3 regions of the Mesorhizobium sp. WSM4822 genome follow, and region 3 is predicted to be linked to each of the others. Evidence: predicted binding sites of a transcription regulator. Region 3 holds the regulator's gene; each other region holds the start of a gene.
The links. The regulator PhoB, encoded in region 3, activates phosphate uptake and scavenging genes when phosphate is short. The targets are predictions, from matches to a motif close to TGTCATNNANCTGTCAT.
Positions count from the first base shown of each region.

Region 1 (6,184 bases), on a different contig from region 3:
CCGCCTGTCCATCGATCTCGCCGTCAAGGAGGCCGAGCGCGCGGCGAAACTCGGCATTCCGGCACTCGCCACCTTCCCCAATGTGGACATCTCGCTGCGCGACCAGACCGGCTCGCATATCCTCGATCCCGACAATGTCATCAACCGCGCCACCCGTGCGATCAAGGATGCAGTGCCGCAGATCGGCATCATCACCGACGCCGCGCTCGACCCATTCACCAGCCACGGCCATGACGGCATCCTGCGCGACGGCATCATCGTCAATGACGAGACGGTGGAACAGGTGACCGCCGCTGCCGTCATCCAGGCGGCCGCCGGCGCCGACATCATCGCGCCATCCGACATGATGGACGGCCGCATCGGCGCCATCCGCGACGCGCTCGACGCCAATGGTTTTCAGGATGTGGCGATCATGTCCTATGCGACCAAATTCGCCTCGGCCTTCTACGGTCCCTATCGCGAGGCGGTGGGCACCGCCGGTCTGCTCAAGGGCGACAAGAAGACCTATTACATCGACCATGCCAATTCCGACGAGGCGGTGAGAGAGGCCGAACAGGACATCGCCGAGGGCGCCGACATGCTGATGGTCAAGCCCGGCCTGCCCTATCTCGACATCATCCGGCGGCTGAAGGACGAGTTCCAGATGCCGACCTTCGCCTACCAGGTGTCGGGCGAATATTCGATGATCAAGGCGGCAGGCGCCAATGGCTGGATCGACGGCGAGAAGGCAATGCTGGAATCGCTGCTCGCCTTCAAGCGCGCCGGGTGCGACGGCATCCTGACCTATTTCGCACCCGAAGTGGCGGAGATGCTGAAGGGGTAATTTCTCTTCGCGACAACGGCCGATCGCGGCGAGCAATGTCGGCCAATCCGCTTCGACATCCATACCAATTTCCGGCTCCTGGCCGGGGAATCCATAGCGAGGGCCGCTTGACCGTTGCCTGAGCTTCGTTTGAGCTTGAAAATACCGGTTGCAATTCACAATCGGTTTGTTACAAAACAACTGCTTGCAAAACACAATCTGTTATCGAGGAGGCTCGCATGTCCAAACTTCGCGTCAACGCTTTCACCCTGTCGCTCGACGGCTATGGCGCCGGTCCCGATCAGGATCTGCAAAATCCTCTCGGCGTCGGTGGGGAATCCTTGCACAAGTGGTTTGTCGACACCCGCACCTTCCGCGAGATGGTGCTCGGACAAGATGGCGGCACCACCGACGTCAACGAGGCGTTCGCGGCGCGCAGCTTCGAGAATGTCGGCGCCTGGATCCTCGGCCGCAACATGTTCGGGCCAATCCGCGGCGAGTGGCCTGACGACAGCTGGAAGGGCTGGTGGGGCGACAACCCGCCCTATCATGTGCCGGTTTTCGTGCTCACCCATCACAAGCGGGAACCGATCATGATGGAGGGCGGCACGACTTTCCACTTCGTCACTGACGGTATCCATTCAGCTCTTGAACAGGCTAAGGCTACCGCTGGCGGCAAGGACGTGCGGGTCGGCGGCGGCGTCGCCACCATCCGGCAATATCTGCAGGAAAAACTGATCGACGAGATGCATCTGGCGATCGCGCCGGTGCTGCTCGGCTCGGGCGAGAACCTTTTCGCCGGCCTCGATATGCTCAAGCTGGGCTATATCTGCAGCGAGCAGGTGGCGACGCCGCTTGCCACGCACGTCACCATCAAGCGGGCGTAGTTACAGATCTTTCTCCCCGTCACTATACGGGGAGAAATGCCCGGCAGGGCAATGAGGGGCGACGCCAGCCAGCCGAAGTATGGCGCCGAAAACGCTATCGAGGGCAATATAACGGCAGAATAGTCTTCTGCCAGCATGGAGAATTTTTTGACTCAACCAACGCAGGCGCCGCCCCTCATCCGCCTGCCGGCACCTTCTCCCCGTATAGTGACGGGGAGAAGGGAGCGATCCATCAATACTTCTCCGGCACGTAGAGCTCGCGCGGCAGTACCTGGCGTTCGTATTCGGGGTTGAAGACGCGCTCCGGCAAAGTGATCTCCTCGTGCGGCACTTCCTCGTAAGGCAGCTGCTTGAGCAGATGGTCGATGCAGTTCAGCCGCGCACGCTTCTTGTCGTTGCCCTCGACGATGAACCAGGGCGCTTCCGGGATGTTGGTGCGGGCGAAGGTCTCTTCCTTGGCCTTGGTGTACTGCTCCCAGCGCACACGCGACTGCAGATCCATCGGCGACAGTTTCCACTGCTTCATTGGATCGTGGATGCGCATCAGGAAGCGCATCTGCTGTTCCTCGTCGGTGATCGAGAACCAGTATTTGACCACAGTGATGCCCGAGCGGACCAGCATGCGCTCGAATTCCGGCACGTCGTGGAAGAATTCTTCGACCTGATCGGGCTGGGCAAAGCCCATCACCCGCTCGACGCCCGAGCGGTTGTACCATGAGCGGTCGAACAGCACGATCTCGCCGCCGGCCGGCAGATGCGGGACATAGCGCTGGAAATACCATTGCGACTTTTCGCGCTCGGTCGGTGCCGGCAGTGCCACGACACGGCAGATGCGCGGGTTAAGCCGCTGGGTGATGCGCTTGATGACACCGCCCTTGCCGGCCGAATCGCGTCCCTCGAAGATCACCACCAGCTTCTTCTTGTGGTAGGCGACCCAGGACTGCAGCTTGATCAATTCGGACTGCAGGGTGATCAGGTCGCGAAAATATTGCATGCGATCGATCGAAGGCGGATGCGAGTTCTTGTAGATCTTGGCGATCTCCATCGACAGCGCCGGCTCCGACATTTCGAGCTCATAGTCTTCGTCGAGCGTGTCGGCGAGTTCGGCTTCAAGCCAATCCCGGGCCGGAGAATTCTGTTTTAGCTCGGTCATTATCGGCTGCTCCACTTGCAAGCTCTGTCGATTCAGGTCCGGCGCCACAAACTCCGGCTTACAGCCCGGAACGGCAACCCCTGAGCCGACTTCAATATAGGCCTGCAATGACGGTTTTATTGCAGCCTGAGCGTGATCGCCGCCGCTGCCAATCCCGCCAGGCATGATCGATCCGGCGTCCTGGCATGGCGACAAGTCGCGCAAATTGTCCTACAAATAGCGGCCACATTCGGGCACCCCCCTTTCTCAACGCAATCGCGAGGATCGACATGGAATACCGCACCCTCGGCCGTTCCGGCCTGAAAGTTTCGACGCTGACCATGGGGACCATGACGTTCGGCGGCGCCGGCGCGTTTTCGGCTGTCGGCAAGACCGATCTCGACGAGGCGCGCCGGATGATCGATCTCTGCATCGACGCCGGCATTAATGTCATCGACACCGCCAACGTCTATTCGAATGGCATTTCCGAAGAAATCATCGGCGAAGCGCTCGGCGGCAAGCGCAAGGGCGACGTGCTGATCGCCTCCAAGGCACGGATGCGGATCGGCAAAGGCCCGAACGATGAAGGCCTGTCACGCCATCACCTGATCCGAGAATGCGAGAAGAGCCTGAAGCGGCTCAGGACAGACGTCATCGACATCTATTTCCTGCACGAATGGGATGGCGTGACACCGCTGGAGGAAACCATCTCCGCGCTCGACACGCTGGTTGCCCAGGGCAAGATCCGCTATGTCGGCTGCTCCAACTATTCCGGCTGGCAGGTGATGAAGGCGCTCGGCATCAGCGACAGCCATCATCAGCCGCGCTTCGTCACGCAGCAGATCCATTACACGCTGGAAGCGCGCGAGGCGGAGTACGAGTTGCTGCCGATTTCCGTCGACCAGGGGTTGGGCGTCCTGGTCTGGAGCCCGCTTGCCGGCGGATTGCTGTCCGGCAAATACCGCCGCGACAGCCCCACCGCCCGCCAACTCGCGGGCTGGTCCGAACCGCCCATCCGCGACGAGGACCGGCTGTGGCGGATCGTCGACGTGCTTGTCGAGATCGGCGCGCAGCGCGGCGTGTCGGCAGCGCAGGTGGCGCTGGCCTGGCTGCTTGGCCGGCCGGCCGTCAGTTCGCTGGTGATCGGCGGCAGGACGGAAACGCAGTTCCGGGACAACATCGCGGCGGCAAGCCTGATGCTCTCCGGCGAGGAGCGCGAGCGCCTCGACGCGGTCAGCCGGCCGCCCTTGCTCTATCCCTACTGGCACCAGCAACTGACGGCAAAGGACCGTTTTGGTGCCGCCGATCTGGTGATTGACCGAAGCGGCATCTGACCGGCAAATCGATGGCGATAGGTATCGGCCGCCGCAATAATGGACCTGGCCTCTTCATTGCGACGCACATCTTGCAAGCCTGGCCATCATCGACGCACTATCGCTTCAGCTGTTGTGTTTGACGGCTAATGCTCCTAGGCAGGACCAGAGCCGCAAGGCAGTGAAAAGGAGCCGATATGGCGCGACCACCAAACTACGATCAGGAACGCAAGGAACGCGACCGCCAGAAGGCGGCCAAAAAGGCCGAGAAGCTGGCAGCCAAGGTTGCAGCGCGGGAACGTTCGAAGCCCGAAGACGAGACTGAAGCCGAAACCGAAACGGCAAAGTGACGGCAAACGGCCCGCAGATGCGGGCCGTGCCTCAATCCAGATTGCCGCCCCAAATGTCGGCTTGTGTCAGGCGGGCGCCTTGTCGCTGACGAACACGTCCACTTCGCGTGCTGCCGCGATGAAGGCGCGCCTGGCGTTCATCGCCGGTTTGTCGCCGGCGAGTGCGTCATGGCAGGCCTGCAGGGCCGCGCGATGCTTGGGGCTGCGCTTGCCGGGCCAGCTGTTGAGGAGGTAGTCGGAAGCCTCACGCGCCGTGCGCAAGAGCTGAGTGCTTCCCGCCGCGACTGACTTCACAGTCACAGGTGTTTCAAATCGGTTGTTTTCCATGGCCGCTCCTTACGCCATCGGCGTCTGCGAAGCGAGGCGAAAGTGCGCATACGTCCAGACGCCGCTTTGCGCCCCTTCATCCACCTTTAAGCAGCAACGACGGCAAAGCCTCTGGCGCGAAGACCGCGCCGATCGTTGGCGAGCGACTTCACCAGCCGGTCGCGGCTGCCGACGATGTGGTCTGACAGCAGGCGCGCGGCTTCATCGGCGTCGCCAAGGCGTGCCGACGCCAGTATGGCGCGATGTTCAGCCCAGGCGCGGCTGAGGGCCGCTTCGTCGCGGACCTCCAGCCAACGCGCCCGCGACAGGCGCGTCATGGCATCGCGCACCGCCCGGAACAGGAATTCATTGCCCGACAGACGCGCCAGTTCGATGTGAAAATCCATGCCGACGCGATGCCATTCCTCGCGCGGCGTGTCGTTGTCGCAGGACTCGAGCATCGCCTCGATGACATCGACGGCGCTCCGGTCCGCCAGGCCGCATGTCAGGCGAAGTGCCGCAACCTCGACTGCCTCCCTGTAGACGGCGATCTGCTCGAGTTCAGCCAGATTGATCGGCGACACCGTCCAGCCACGTCCGTCCCTGCCGACCAGGCCCTCGGTCTCAAGCCGCAGAAGTGCTGCCCTGACCGGGGTTCGCGACGCGCCGAAGCGGCTCTCGATCCAGCGCTCCGTCAGCTTCTCGCCGGGACCGATCTCGAGGCCCAGGATCATTTGCCGAAGCTGTTTTTCGACGCTCTGCATCTGCGACATTGTCGTTTCCATTTTCTGATCGTTGCTGGCGATCGTCTTGCCGGCCGCCTTTTCCGATCACGTTTGAGACGGTCGCATTGACAGCGGTCAAGCTTGCGTCCATCAGGGGCACCATCTTGGTATCCCAAATTGGTATCCGCAGCAAGCATCGATAAGAGTTGCTGGGACAGGACATATGACATGCAGCAGCAGAACACGCCCCCGGCGACCGACAGCACCTACAACATCCACTGGCGGCGCAATCTGTTCGTGTGCGTTGCCGGATCGTTTTCGACGCTTGTCGCCATGACGCTGCTTTTGCCGTTCCTGCCGCTCTATATCGAGCAGCTCGGCGCCGAGGGCCACGCGGCGATCGTGCAATGGTCGGGGATTGCCTATGGCGCGACGTTCTTCGCGGCGGCGCTGGTGGCGCCGCTCTGGGGACGTCTCGGCGACCGCTACGGCCGCAAGGTGATGCTGGTTCGCGCCAGCTTCGGCATGGCCATATGCATGTCGCTGACCGGCATGGTACAGACGGTCTGGCAACTGGTGCTGCTGCGGCTGCTGATCGGGTTTGCCGGTGGCTATTCCTCGGGATCGACCATCCTCGTTGCCATGCAGACGCCGAAGGAACGCTCCGGC
Region 1 is NZ_JBVVQM010000007.1:71,733-77,916, reverse strand. Features, by position in the region: gene hemB (porphobilinogen synthase) at 1-823, shown strand, start outside; gene AC0L3E_RS17280 (dihydrofolate reductase family protein) at 1,042-1,689, shown strand; gene ppk2 (polyphosphate kinase 2) at 1,922-2,842, opposite strand; gene AC0L3E_RS17270 (aldo/keto reductase) at 3,112-4,155, shown strand; gene AC0L3E_RS17265 (hypothetical protein) at 4,332-4,484, shown strand; gene AC0L3E_RS17260 (DUF982 domain-containing protein) at 4,551-4,811, opposite strand; gene AC0L3E_RS17255 (GntR family transcriptional regulator) at 4,898-5,563, opposite strand; gene AC0L3E_RS17250 (multidrug efflux MFS transporter) at 5,744-6,184, shown strand, end outside.
Region 1: the regulator PhoB is predicted to act here: its motif matches at 2,950-2,966, upstream of ppk2 (polyphosphate kinase 2).

Region 2 (6,184 bases), on a different contig from region 3:
GCGTCAGCGTCAGGATGCCGAGCGCGCGGCCGATCCAGTCGTCCGCGTAACGATTGGCGAAGAAGGAGCCGTGGCCGCAATCGTGCTGGATCATGAAGATGCGCACCAGAAACCCGGCCGCGGGGAGGATGAGGACCAGTCCCCACCAATGGCCGTAGGCATAAGCCGCCGAGGACAGCCCCCAGAGTATGGCGAATGGAATGAGGGTGATGGCGAGCTCGACGGCGCTGCGCCGCCTGTCAGGCTTCTTGTAGCGGGCGAGAATCTTCAACCAGGCGCGCTTGCTGTTGGCGACCGCCTCAGGGGAAATCATGTTCATCAGGAAGCATAGGCGGGGTGCCTCGCCGCCGCAAGGCAACATCACGCAAAATTACTGTGCGTAATTGTCGCGTGGCTTGGCGATCGAGCCTGCCGACCCGCCAGATCGACCTGCTGATGGCTCTGAGCGTCGGTTTTCCGCTGAGGTCGATCGCTATTCGCGATCGAGGATAGGGCAGCCGCGCTCGGTGCCAAAAGTCACGCGCACGCGGTCGCCGCCCTGTCTGCCGCGGACCGTGATCTCCCGGCGGCCGACGGACTCTATCCTTGCGCGGCGGATGCCCATTCGGTCTGCCTTGTCGAGAGCCCGGTCTTCCGTGCAGCCTCGTTGACGGCGGTCGCGCCGATCGTCGCGACGGGGGCCTTCGCAATCGTCGTAGGCGGGGTCGCAATCTTCCATGAGCTTCAGCCGCGGGCCATGTTTGCCCAATTGCAGCTGAAGATTGTCTGCTTGTGCCGGAAAGGCCGCCAAGGTGATGGCGCCGAGGCCGACAAACGCTATCAGCGATGAGGTGATCGAAACCTTGCGCATTTACGTCCTCCATTGAACCACAACACATCTATCCTTAGATGGTTCGGCTCTCCCCGGCTATTGCCGATAGGAGGTTTGCTGCCAAGATCGATTGTTGCGTTAAGGCCGGCGCCAGCCGATGTCACCGCGCTCCGCCCCATCGAGGCGGTCGAGCAGTTCTCTGAACCGATCGGGGATGTCGGCCTCGGTGCGGAAGGCCGGCAAGGTGCGCAGAAAGCGGGTCACCGCCTCGGCGCCGAACTGGCGCCTGATCTCGATGGCCAGCCCCTCTGCCTTTTCGCCCATGTTGCGGGTCATCATCTCAAAATCCTGTGTCGGCTTCGAAACTCCTGCAGCAAGAGAATGGTTCCCCCATCATGCCTGTATGGCAAGCAAAGCCCGCGGTTAAGGTAAAATTTGAATTAAAGTCGAAATGTCTTGCCTGTCATTGCCCGGCCTTGGCCGGCGGCTTCCATAGTCGCTTACCCCTTGATTTTTGGCCGCCAAACATCGATATCGGGCACAAAATCCACATCATTCGAGATTGACGGGAAACGGCGATGAGCGACCAGGCAAAAGACGAACGCGCGCCCGACGAAGTCGAGGCGACCGAGCCCGCAGCCGAGCGCACGGAAGGCAGCACCGACGGCGACTATGAAGCCCTTGTGCGGCTGCTGAAGGAAAATGAAGAGCTGAAGGACCGCGCGCTGCGCGTGGCGGCCGAGATGGAAAACCTGCGTCGCCGCACGGCGCGCGATGTGCACGATGCGCGCACCTACGCGGTCGCGAATTTCGCCCGCGACATGCTGTCGGTGTCGGACAATCTGCGCCGCGCGCTGGATGCGATTCCCGCCGAGGCCAAGGCATCGGGTGACGCCGGCTTCAAGGCGCTGATCGAAGGCGTCGACCTCACCGAGCGCGCCATGCTGTCGGCGCTGGAACGGCATGGGGTCAAGAAGCTCGCGCCGGAAGGCGAGAAGTTCGATCCCAATTTCCACCAGGCGATGTTCGAAGTGCCCAATCCGGATGTCCCGGCCAACACCGTGGTCCAGGTCGTGCAGCCGGGCTATTCGATCGGCGACCGCGTGCTGCGCCCGGCCATGGTCGGCGTCGCCAAGGGTGGTCCGAAGTTCGCCGCCGCTGAAGCACCGGTTGAGCCGGGGCCGGTGAACGAACAGGCTGAGAAAGATGCGTAGTTAGCGCAGTAAGGGAGTAAGGGAGTAAGGGAGTAGGGGAGTAGGGAAGCGTACCAACGGTGCGGCTTTGTGATAAACATACTCTCCTATTCTCCTCTTCCCTTACTCCCCTGGTCTGCATGAATGCCATCGCGCTTCTCGACTATGCCGGTGTCGCCGTCTTCGCGGCGACCGGGGCGCTGGCGGCTTCGCGTAAGCAGCTCGACATTATCGGCTTCCTGTTCCTGGCCAGTGTCACCGGGATAGGCGGTGGCACGCTTCGCGACGTTATCCTCAACCTGCCGGTTTTCTGGGTTGCCAACTCCGGCTATGTGCTGGTCTGCGCCGCGGTTGCGGTGCTGGTCTTCTTCAGCGCGCATCGTGTCGAATCGCGCTGGAAGTGGCTGCTCTGGCTCGACGCCATCGGGCTCGCCGCCTTTTCGGTGATGGGCGCGGCCAAGGGGCTTGCGATTACCGGCTCGCCGGTCGTGTCCGTCATCACCGGCGTGCTCACCGCCACTTTCGGCGGCATTTTGCGCGATCTCCTTGCGGGCGAGCCATCGGTGCTGCTCAGGCCCGAAATCTACGTCACGGCGGCCCTTGCGGGTGCCGGCCTCTACACGCTTGGCGATCTTGCCGGACTGCCGCCGCTCGCCTCGAACCTCGCCGGCTTTGCGGCGGCGTTCCTCGTGCGCGGTGGTGCGCTCAAATTCGGCTGGTCGTTTCCGTCCTACAAGAGCCGACCCGGCAGGCGGCCGGAAGATATTTTGTGAAAGGAAGCGAATAGCGAATAGAGAGTAGCGAATAGGGGTTGAGCGAGATAGCTCCCGCTATTCGCTATTCGCTAGCGTCACGCAGCGAAGCGCTGGGCTTCGCCGCCATAATAGTTGACGTAGCGTGCGCCGATCTCCTTGACCGGCATCACGACGAACACATCGACCGTCGAGAATTCGCGATCGATGACGCAACCATCGCCGATGCGGGCACCGACGCGCAGATAGCCCTTGACCAAAGGCGGCATCGCGGCGATCGCCGCCTTGGCATTGACGGCCTCGATCGGCATCAGATCCATCGAGCAATAGCGCCCGGACACCGCGCGCACGTCCCAGGCCGAATTCGTCCGGCAGTGGTGGGCGAGATAGGTGAGCGCTTCGGCATGCGCCGCCGGCACGGTGCCGTGAAAGGACGCGCAGCCGGTCATCACACCGATTTCGTAATGATTGATGTAAGCCCAGATGCCTTGCCACAGCGCCTCGATGGTGCGCTTCGAGCGGTATTCCGGCAAAACGCAGGAGCGGCCGAGTTCAAGGAAACGCTGGCCGGGGTGGCGGGCGATGAGCTTGGTCAGCTCGAATTCACCTTCGGAATAGAAGCCACCGGCCGTGGCCGCGATTTCTTGCCGCAGCAGCCGATATGTGCCGACGATGCGGCGATGTTCGGGACCGGAAAGCGTGGTGTCCAAAACCAGCAGATGGTCGCAGAGCGGATCGAACCGGTCGGCGTCCCGGCGGTCATGGGCCTGGAACAGGTCCTTCCTGGCGCCAAGTTCGTCGTAGAACACCCGGTAGCGCACTTCCTGCGCGGCCGCGATCTCGGCCTCGTTGCGAGCGAGCCGCACTTCAAGATTGCCTATACGGCCCAGCGCAGCGCCCTTTATGACGGAATCGACGTTACGTCCGGCAAGCAAGGCGCTGCTGGCGTTCGGCCGAGTGTCACATTCCGGCATAACTGTATGCACGAGTGATTCTCCTTCGAGCCATCCCTCTTGGCACGGGGATACGGTGTAGGTGCAACAGGATTGTGACAGTACCGTGATACGACGTCATGGGCAATACTTCGTCGGCTGGCGAATACGATCAACCGGCTACGTTTAAGTGATCGCCCGTGCCGAATGGCGGTGGAAAGCTCAGGCCGCGACGACCTGCCCCTCGACGGCATTGACCAGCGCTTCGGGGTCGAGCGGTTTGGTGACAAAGCCGCTGGCGCCATGGGCCAACACCGCATGACGGGTCTTTTCCTGGCTGTCGGCCGACAGCACCATGATCGGCACCGGCCGCACGGCACTTTCTTCCTCATGGCGGCGGATGGCGGCAATCGCGTCCAGCCCGTCCATGACCGGCATGTGCAGATCCATCAAGACCACGTCGAAGCGGTCCTTGTGCGCGGCGCCGGTGACAGCCTCGACGGCGGCCTTGCCGTTGCCGACCACCTTGACGCGATGCCCGGCCTTCAGCAGCGTGGCGCGGGCCAGCATGGCGTTGATGTCATTGTCCTCGGCGATCAGCACCGACAGGCCGCGCTGGCGGTTGCCGACGGCCCGCAGCGACGGTGCGCCGCGCTTTTCCGGCAGCGGCGGGCCGAGGCTCGGAGCATGGCTGCTCAACAGAACACGCAGAAGTGTTCCGCCACGCACCGGCCTGGCCAGGAAGGTTGCGTAGCCGCTGGCACGGAACTCGCCAAGCATGCCGCGATCGGTCGGCGCGATCAGCGTGATCGCCTCACAGTCGGAGAAACCGCTTTGGCGCAGGCGCTTGAGCAGCCTTCCGTCGCCTTCTTCCATCGCTGCATCGACCAGGATTGCATCGCAGCCGGCGGCGAAAGGCGCGGCCTGTGCGGCAGTAGTGGCGATGTCGACCGCGCCGCCATTGGCGCGGATGGTGCGGGCGATGGCGTCGGCCTCGACGGCGTTCTTCGACAGGATCACCGCGCGTCTGCCCGAGAGAGCATTCTGGTGGCCCTGCGGCGCTTCGGTGGCCGCTGTCGCAGGGATTTCGAAGACGAATTCGGATCCCTGGCCGAGCCGGCTGGATACCGAGATCGTGCCGCCCATGGCGGCCACCAGGCGCCTGGAGATGGCAAGGCCGAGGCCGGCCCCGCCATGGGTGCGTGTCGACGTGCCGTCGGCCTGCTCGAATTCCTCGAAAATGCGTTCCAGGTCGGCGTCACGCAGGCCCGGACCGGTATCGGCGATGGTGAAGCATATGCGGTCGCTGGTTTCGGTGCGTGCGCGTGCTATGCTCACCAGCACGCCGCCGCTGTCGGTGAACTTGATGGCGTTGCCGATGAGGTTGAGAAGCACCTGCCTGACCTTGCCCGGATCGGCGGTGATCAATTGCGGCACGTCGGGTTCGACATGGCAACCCAGTCCGATATCCTTGGCGAAGGCGCGCGCTGCCAGCAATTCGATGATGTTGTCGGCGATCTCGCGCACCGACATCGGCTGCGGCTCGGGGTCGAAACGCCCGGCTTCGATCTTGGAATAGTCGAGAAGATCCTCGATCAAGGCAAGCAATGCGCTGGCCGAGGTCGAGACGGCGCCGACATAGGTCTGCTGCTCCGGCGACAGGCTGGTGTCGGCGAGCAACCTGGCCATGCCCATAATGCCGTTCATCGGGGTGCGGATTTCATGGCTGACGGTGGCAAGGAAGCGCGATTTGGCCTGGCTTGCATATTCGGCCCGTTCGCGTGCGGTGATCAGCGACGATTCGGCGCGTTTGCGGGCGGTGATGTCGCGGGCGATGGCGCGGTGCGAAACCGCGCCGCTGTCCTTGTCGCGCACCGACAGTTCGATCCACGAGAACCAGCGCTGCCCGCTCGGCGTGCTGATGGAGACATCGGTGGAACTCAGGCACTCATGGTCGGAAAAGGCGGCATCGGGAACCATGCCGACCTCGATGCCCAGTTCCGCCAGGGTCTTGCCGGCGAGGTCGCGCTGGTCGATCTCGACGAGATCGGCGAAGACCTTGTTGGCATAGACGATGTAGCCGTCGCGGTCGCGATGGATGACGAGATCGCCAAGCGCGTCGATCAGGCCGCGAAAGCGCTCGTCGCTCTCCTGCATCTCCCACATGCGGTCGGCCAGCGTCTCGATCTCGGCGCGGCTGCGGGCAGTGGTTTCGTCAAGAAGGGCGGAGGTGCGATGTTCGCTCCGCCTGGCGCGCAAATGCAGGGCAAGGCCGGTTGCCAGCAATGCGACGCTGATGAAGATCGGTGCCCCGGTCAGATGCGCCAGCCCGGCCACCAACACGATGGCGACGAATGTCAGAAAGGGCAGGCTTTCGCGCCTGGAGAATTCCGGCTCGGGCACCAGCGGCGGCGCGGCGACAAAGCGCCGCGTCGACGCCGGCGGGAGCACCGCATCGACGTCGTCGCCAGTGTCCGCCTGTTGGCTGCCGGATTC
Region 2 is NZ_JBVVQM010000002.1:529,710-535,893, reverse strand. Features, by position in the region: gene AC0L3E_RS07450 (fatty acid desaturase) at 1-319, opposite strand, end outside; gene AC0L3E_RS07445 (hypothetical protein) at 473-850, opposite strand; gene AC0L3E_RS07440 (hypothetical protein) at 950-1,150, opposite strand; gene grpE (nucleotide exchange factor GrpE) at 1,390-2,025, shown strand; gene AC0L3E_RS07430 (trimeric intracellular cation channel family protein) at 2,145-2,777, shown strand; gene olsB (l-ornithine N(alpha)-acyltransferase) at 2,855-3,730, opposite strand; gene AC0L3E_RS07420 (response regulator) at 3,911-6,184, opposite strand, start outside.
Region 2: the regulator PhoB is predicted to act here: its motif matches at 3,794-3,810, upstream of olsB (l-ornithine N(alpha)-acyltransferase).

Region 3 (6,184 bases):
GACTGCAGCGACTGCATCAGCAGCGCGCCCAGCATGGCGCCGATGATCGTTCCCGATCCGCCGGCAAGCGACGTGCCGCCGATCACGGCGGCTGCAATGACGAGCAGTTCGTCGAGCGTTCCAAGCACGTTGGTGGCCGAATTCTGCCGGGCCGAGGAGATCGCCGCGGCAATCGTGGCCAGCACGCCCATGATCATGAACACCTTCATGGTGATCCATCGCGTGTTGATGCCGGCGAGATTGGCCGCCTCGGGATTGCCGCCGATGGCGAACACATAGCGGCCGAAACGGGTGCGGTTGGTGATGAAGGTCATGACCAGCCCGACGGCGACAGCCATCAGCACCGGTATGGCGATACCGTGGGCGATGAACAGGCCGCCTTCGGGAACGGTGATGTTGTTGGCGGCCGCATATCTGTTCACGATGCCGATCGGCCAGGGGTAGGAGTTGGCGAGCCAGACCGCACCCATGATGGCGCCGCAGGTGACGACTCCAAGCAGCGCCTCGGCCCAGATCGGACGTAGCGGAAACCGGAAACGCTTGCGCTGCACCCGCCCGTTGAAAAGCCCAAACACCACGGCGAGGCAGGCGACGATCCCAACGACCCAGCTCCAGGTCGCGCCGATCGATCCCGCCGGCCCACCGCCCATCAGCTGAAAAGTGGCGTTAAGCGGCGCCACGGTCTGGCCTGAAGTGACCCACCAGGCGGCACCGCGCCAGACCAGCAGGCCGCCCAGCGTCACGATAAAGGCGGGCACTTCGAGATAGGCGATGACGAAGCCTTGAAAAGCGCCGATCAACAGGCCGAGCGCCAGGCCGATGACCAGTGCCAGGACCCAGATCCACGGGTTGCCGAGTTCGAGCCCGACAAAGCGCACCAGGAAATGCACCTGGGCAAATCCCATCACCATGCCGATCAGGCCCTCGGCGGAACCGACCGACAGGTCGATGTTGCGCATGACGATGACCAGCACCATGCCGCAGGCCATGATGGCAACCGCGGATGTCTGCACCGACAGGTTCCACAGATTGCGCGGCGTGAGAAAGGTGCGGCTGTCGAAATCGAGCGGATTGACGCCAAGGCGCAGGCTGGAAATGACATGCAGCCCAATCCAGATGACCAGCAGCGCGCCGATCATGCCGAGCATGCGGGTGTCGATCTCGGTCGCCTTCAGGAACCGGGCGACGGCGCCGAGTTCCGACGCGCGCGCCGTATCGGTCTGCGGGTTTGACGTCGTATCGGTCATGGTTTCCTCCCACCGGCTGGCCGTCTGACACGCATGCCGGAGCCCAGCCTAGAAGCTATCCGCATGATGCGGAAACACAATTCTTTGAGAAAACGCCGCGGCTTTTGGGCCGCGGCGTTCAGATATTGCAAAGTGGTACGGATCAGTTGCAGGCCGCCACGGTGCCGGCGGCGACACCCGCGCAGACTTCGTCCTTCTTGATCCAGCCGGCGTCGATGACGACGTTGAGATTGTCCTTGGTGATGGCAACCGGGGTCAGGAACAGCGACTTGACGGTGTTGCCGCCCGGCGTCGTGAAGTCCTTGGCGCCGGCGATGTCGCTCGTCTTCTTGCCGTCGGCCAGTTGCGAGGCGATCTCGGCGGCATTCTTGCCGAGCTCCCGCGCGTCCTTCCACACCGACACGGTTTGCGTGCCGAGGGCGATGCGGTTCAGCGCGGCGTGGTCGCCGTCCTGACCCGAGACCGGCACGGTGCCGGCCAAGCCTTGAGCCGTCAGCGCCGCGACGACGCCACCGGCAGTGCCGTCATTGGCCGCGACCACCGCGTCGACCTTGTTGTCGTTGGCGGTCAGGAACTGCTCCATGTTCTTCTGGGCGTTGGCGGGCAGCCAGCCATCCGTGTAGGCTTCGCCGACATTCTTGATCTTGCCGCTGTCGATGGCTTCCTTGAGCACTTCCATCGAGCCCGAGAACAGGAAGTCGGCATTGGGATCGGCACCGGAGCCCTTGATGAAGACGTAGTTGCCTTCCGGCTTGACCTTGAACACTTCGCGGGCCTGCATGCGGCCGACTTCCTTGTTGTCGAAGGTCAGATAGAAGACGTCCTTGTTCTCGATCAGCCGGTCATAGCCGACGACCGGAATGCCCTCGTCCAGCGCCTTCTGCACCGCCGGGCCGATGGCCGACGCATCCTGCGCCAGGATGATCAGTGAATTGGCGCCCTGCGAGATCAGGCTTTCGACATCGGTAAGCTGCTTGCCGGGATTGGACTGCGCATCGGCGGAGATGTACTTGTCGCCGGCGGCCTCGATCGCCGTCTTCATGGCGGCCTCGTCGGTCTTCCAGCGTTCTTCCTGGAAGTTGGACCACGAAACGCCGACAACCTTGTCCTTCGCCTGCGCGACAGACGCGAGCGTCAGCGACATGGCGGCACCCGCCAGGATGGCGGCCGTGAATCTTTTCATATTATCCTCCCTGCGCCGCGTATGGCGCGACCAAACTGACCCGAGGGCCGGCACAGAGGCTCTATTTTTTCGAGCCTCGAAAAAATACTGGGCCAACGCCCGAACGCTGTCAACATCGATTCTGATGGATTTTGATGTCATTTCGAGTTTTTTTCGAGTCTCGGAATAAATAAATGACACGGCCTGCAGCTTCTGCCAGTATTTACCGGCGTCACCGACAGCGTTCCAGGGGCAGGAGGAACCGCGGCGACCGGGAGGATATGAAAGAACATGTCGGTCGGAATCCGCCACGACGATCTGCGCCGCCGCAACCGCGCCATGGTGATCGCGGCAGTGCGCCGCGCCGGACAGCCGTCGCGAACCGAGATTGCCGCGACCACAAGCCTCAGCCATTCGACCATCTCGGCGATTTCATCCGACCTGATCGTCGAAGGCATCCTGACCGAAAGCAAGCCGAGCGAGGCCGGCTCGCTCAAACGCGGCCGGCCGCAGGTCGGCCTCAGTCTCAATCCGGAAGCGGCCGCGGTAATGACCGTGGTGCTGTCGCTGAACTTCCTCTCCGTCGCCGTCATCGACTATGCCGGCCAGGTAATATCCGAGGAGCAGCGCCGGCTGGACACGCTGACGATGTCGCGCGAGTCGCTGATCGGGGAATGCACGGCCATCGTGCGGCGCCGCCTGGCAGATCCCGACCTGGACGTGCGCAGCATCGCCCGCATCGCGCTGGCCATCCAGGGCATCACCGACACCCGTGCCCGCGCCATGCTGTGGTCGCCGATCACGCCGCACACCGACATCGCCTTCGCCGACATATTCGAAGACGAGTTCGGCATCCCTGCCATAATGGAGAACGACTGCAACATGATGGCGGTGGCGCTGCGCTGGCGCGACCCCGATCGTTACCGCGACGATTTCATCGCTATCCTTTTGTCGCATGGCATCGGCATGGGACTGGTGCTGAAGGGCGAATTGTTCACCGGCACCCATTCTTCGGGCGGCGAATTCGGCCACATGATCCATCGGCCGAACGGCGCGCTATGTCGCTGCGGACGGCGCGGCTGCGTCGAAGCCTATGCGGGCAATTACGCCATCTGGCGCAACGCCAGGCAGATGGGCGAGGATGCAGAACCCGTTGCCGATGTCAGCGACGCCGACATGCGCGCCCTGGCTGCCGCGGCCCGCGAAGGTGACGGACCCGAACGGGAAGCCTATCGCAAGGCCGGCGAAGCGCTCGGCTACGGCCTCGGCAGCCTGTTCGCGCTGATCGATCCGGCGCCGGTCGCCATGGTCGGTGTCAGCGCCGCCGCCTTCGACCTGATCGAGCCGGCATTGCGGCAAGCGATTGCCCAGACCGCCGGCGGCCAGCATTCCAAATCGATTTCTTTCGACACCGAGCCGAACGAACTGCCGCTGATCCGCGAAGGCTGCGCCATGCGGGCGCTGATCTTCGTCGATCAGGAGATTTTTGCGCCGGGCGTGCAGGCGAGATCCGGTTTCGGCGGCAAGAACGTGGCGTGAGTTCAAACGAGGGAGTTCAGTCCTCTCGGATGGCGTATCCGGCCCCACGGATCGTGCGGATGACATCAGGCATACGGCCATTGTTGACCGCCTTGCGCAGCCGGCCGACATGCACGTCGACCGTGCGCTCATCGATGTAGATCGTCTCGCCCCAGACATTGTCGAGCAGTTGGCTGCGCGAGAACACGCGGCCTGGATGGCGCATCATGAATTCGAGCAGGCGGAATTCCGTCGGCCCAAGCCGGATCTCGCTCTTCTTGCGATAGACACGGTGCGACTCGCGATCGAGCACGATATCGCCGACCTTGAGCACGCTGGACAGCACTTCCGGCTTGGCCCGGCGCAGCAGCGCCTTGACCCTGGCCATGAACTCCGGCGTCGAGAAGGGCTTGACCAGATAGTCGTCGGCGCCGGTCGACAGGCCGCGCACGCGGTCGCTTTCCTCGCCTCGCGCGGTCAGCATGATGATCGGCAGCCGCTCGGTCTCGGGACGCATTCGCAGGCGCCGGCAGAGTTCGATGCCCGAAACCGCAGGCACCATCCAGTCGAGCACCAGAAGATCGGGAACGTTCTCCTGCAGCCGGATTTCGGCCTCATCGCCGCGCGTCACCACCTCGACCTGGTAACCTTCGGATTCAAGATTGTAGCGGAGCAGCACGCCTAGCGGCTCCTCATCCTCCACCACCATGATGCGTGGTGCGATCATCGGCTGGTCACCCCTGTTATGCCGCTGGCGCGGACATTGCCGTCTCGTCCTGCTTCGGACGATTGGCTGGCAGCTGCGTGCCGGTCAAAACATAGTAGGCATTTTCGGCGATGTTGGTCACGTGGTCGCCGATCCGCTCGAGGTTCTTGGCGCAAAACAACAGGTGCGTGCACGCCGTGATGTTGCGGGGATCTTCCATCATGTAGGTCAGCAGCTCGCGGAACACCGAGGTGTATTTGACGTCGATGCGTTCATCATTGTTTCTGAGCGTGGCAAGCGCTGCCGCGTCAGCGGCGGCATACTCGTCGACGACCCCCTGCACCTGGATCAGCACCAGCTGCGCCATCGCGTCGATCGAATGCGAAAGATCGTGCGGCGTGACGCTCAGCCCGACAGTGCCGACGCGCTTGGCGATGTTCTTGGCAAGGTCGCCGATGCGCTCGAGGTCGCCGGCCATGCGGATCGAACCGACCACCGCACGCAGATCGTTGGCCATTGGCTGGCGCTTGGCGATCAGCGTGATGGCGCGATCGTCCAGCTCGCGCTGGCGGGCATCCATGATGGCATCGTCGGAAACCACGCGCTGCGCCAGCGCATTGTCCGAATTGAGCAAAGCCTTGGTCGAGCCACTGACCATCGAGCGGGCGAGATCGCCCATGTCGCGGATCAGCTGGCTGATCTGCTCCAGATCCTCATCGAAAGATGCAACGGTATGTTCACCCATGATCTTCGTCCCTCATATGCCTGAGCTCAGCCGAACCGGCCGGTGATGTAGTCCTGGGTGCGTTTGTCGTCGGGGGTGGTGAACATCTTGTCGGTGGCGCCCTCCTCGACCAGATAGCCTAGATGGAACATCGCGGTGCGCTGCGACACGCGCGCTGCCTGCTGCATCGAATGGGTGACGATGACGATCGTATAGTTCTGGCGCAGTTCGTCGATCAGTTCCTCGACGCGAGCAGTGGCGATCGGGTCGAGCGCCGAACACGGTTCGTCCATCAGGATCACCTCGGGTGACACGGCGATGGCGCGTGCAATGCACAGACGCTGCTGCTGGCCACCGGAAAGACCCGTGCCAGGTTCCTGCAAACGGTCCTTCACCTCGTTCCAGATTGCCGCCTTCTTCAGGCTCGACTCGACGATCTGATCCATGTCGGCCTTGCGCTTGGCCAATCCGTGGATGCGCGGGCCATAGGCGACGTTCTCGTAGATCGACTTGGGGAACGGATTGGGTTTCTGGAACACCATGCCGACGCGCGCCCTGAGTTCGACGACATCGATGTTCTTGTCGTAGATGTCTTCTTCGTCGAGCGTTATCTTGCCGGTTACCCGCGCGGAATCGATGGTGTCGTTCATGCGGTTGAGGCAGCGCAGGAAGGTCGACTTGCCGCAGCCGGAAGGGCCGATCAGCGCCGTCACCTGATTCAGGCGGACGTCGAGATTGACATCGAACAGCGCCTGCTTCTCGCCATAGAACACGCCGACCTTGTCGCCGCGCATTTTGATCACTTCGTTCGACTTGGCGTTCATCTT
Region 3 is NZ_JBVVQM010000003.1:36,233-42,416, forward strand. Features, by position in the region: gene AC0L3E_RS08175 (sugar ABC transporter permease) at 1-1,247, opposite strand, end outside; gene xylF (D-xylose ABC transporter substrate-binding protein) at 1,390-2,430, opposite strand; gene AC0L3E_RS08185 (ROK family protein) at 2,701-3,948, shown strand; gene phoB (phosphate regulon transcriptional regulator PhoB) at 3,965-4,654, opposite strand; gene phoU (phosphate signaling complex protein PhoU) at 4,671-5,378, opposite strand; gene pstB (phosphate ABC transporter ATP-binding protein PstB) at 5,405-6,184, opposite strand, start outside.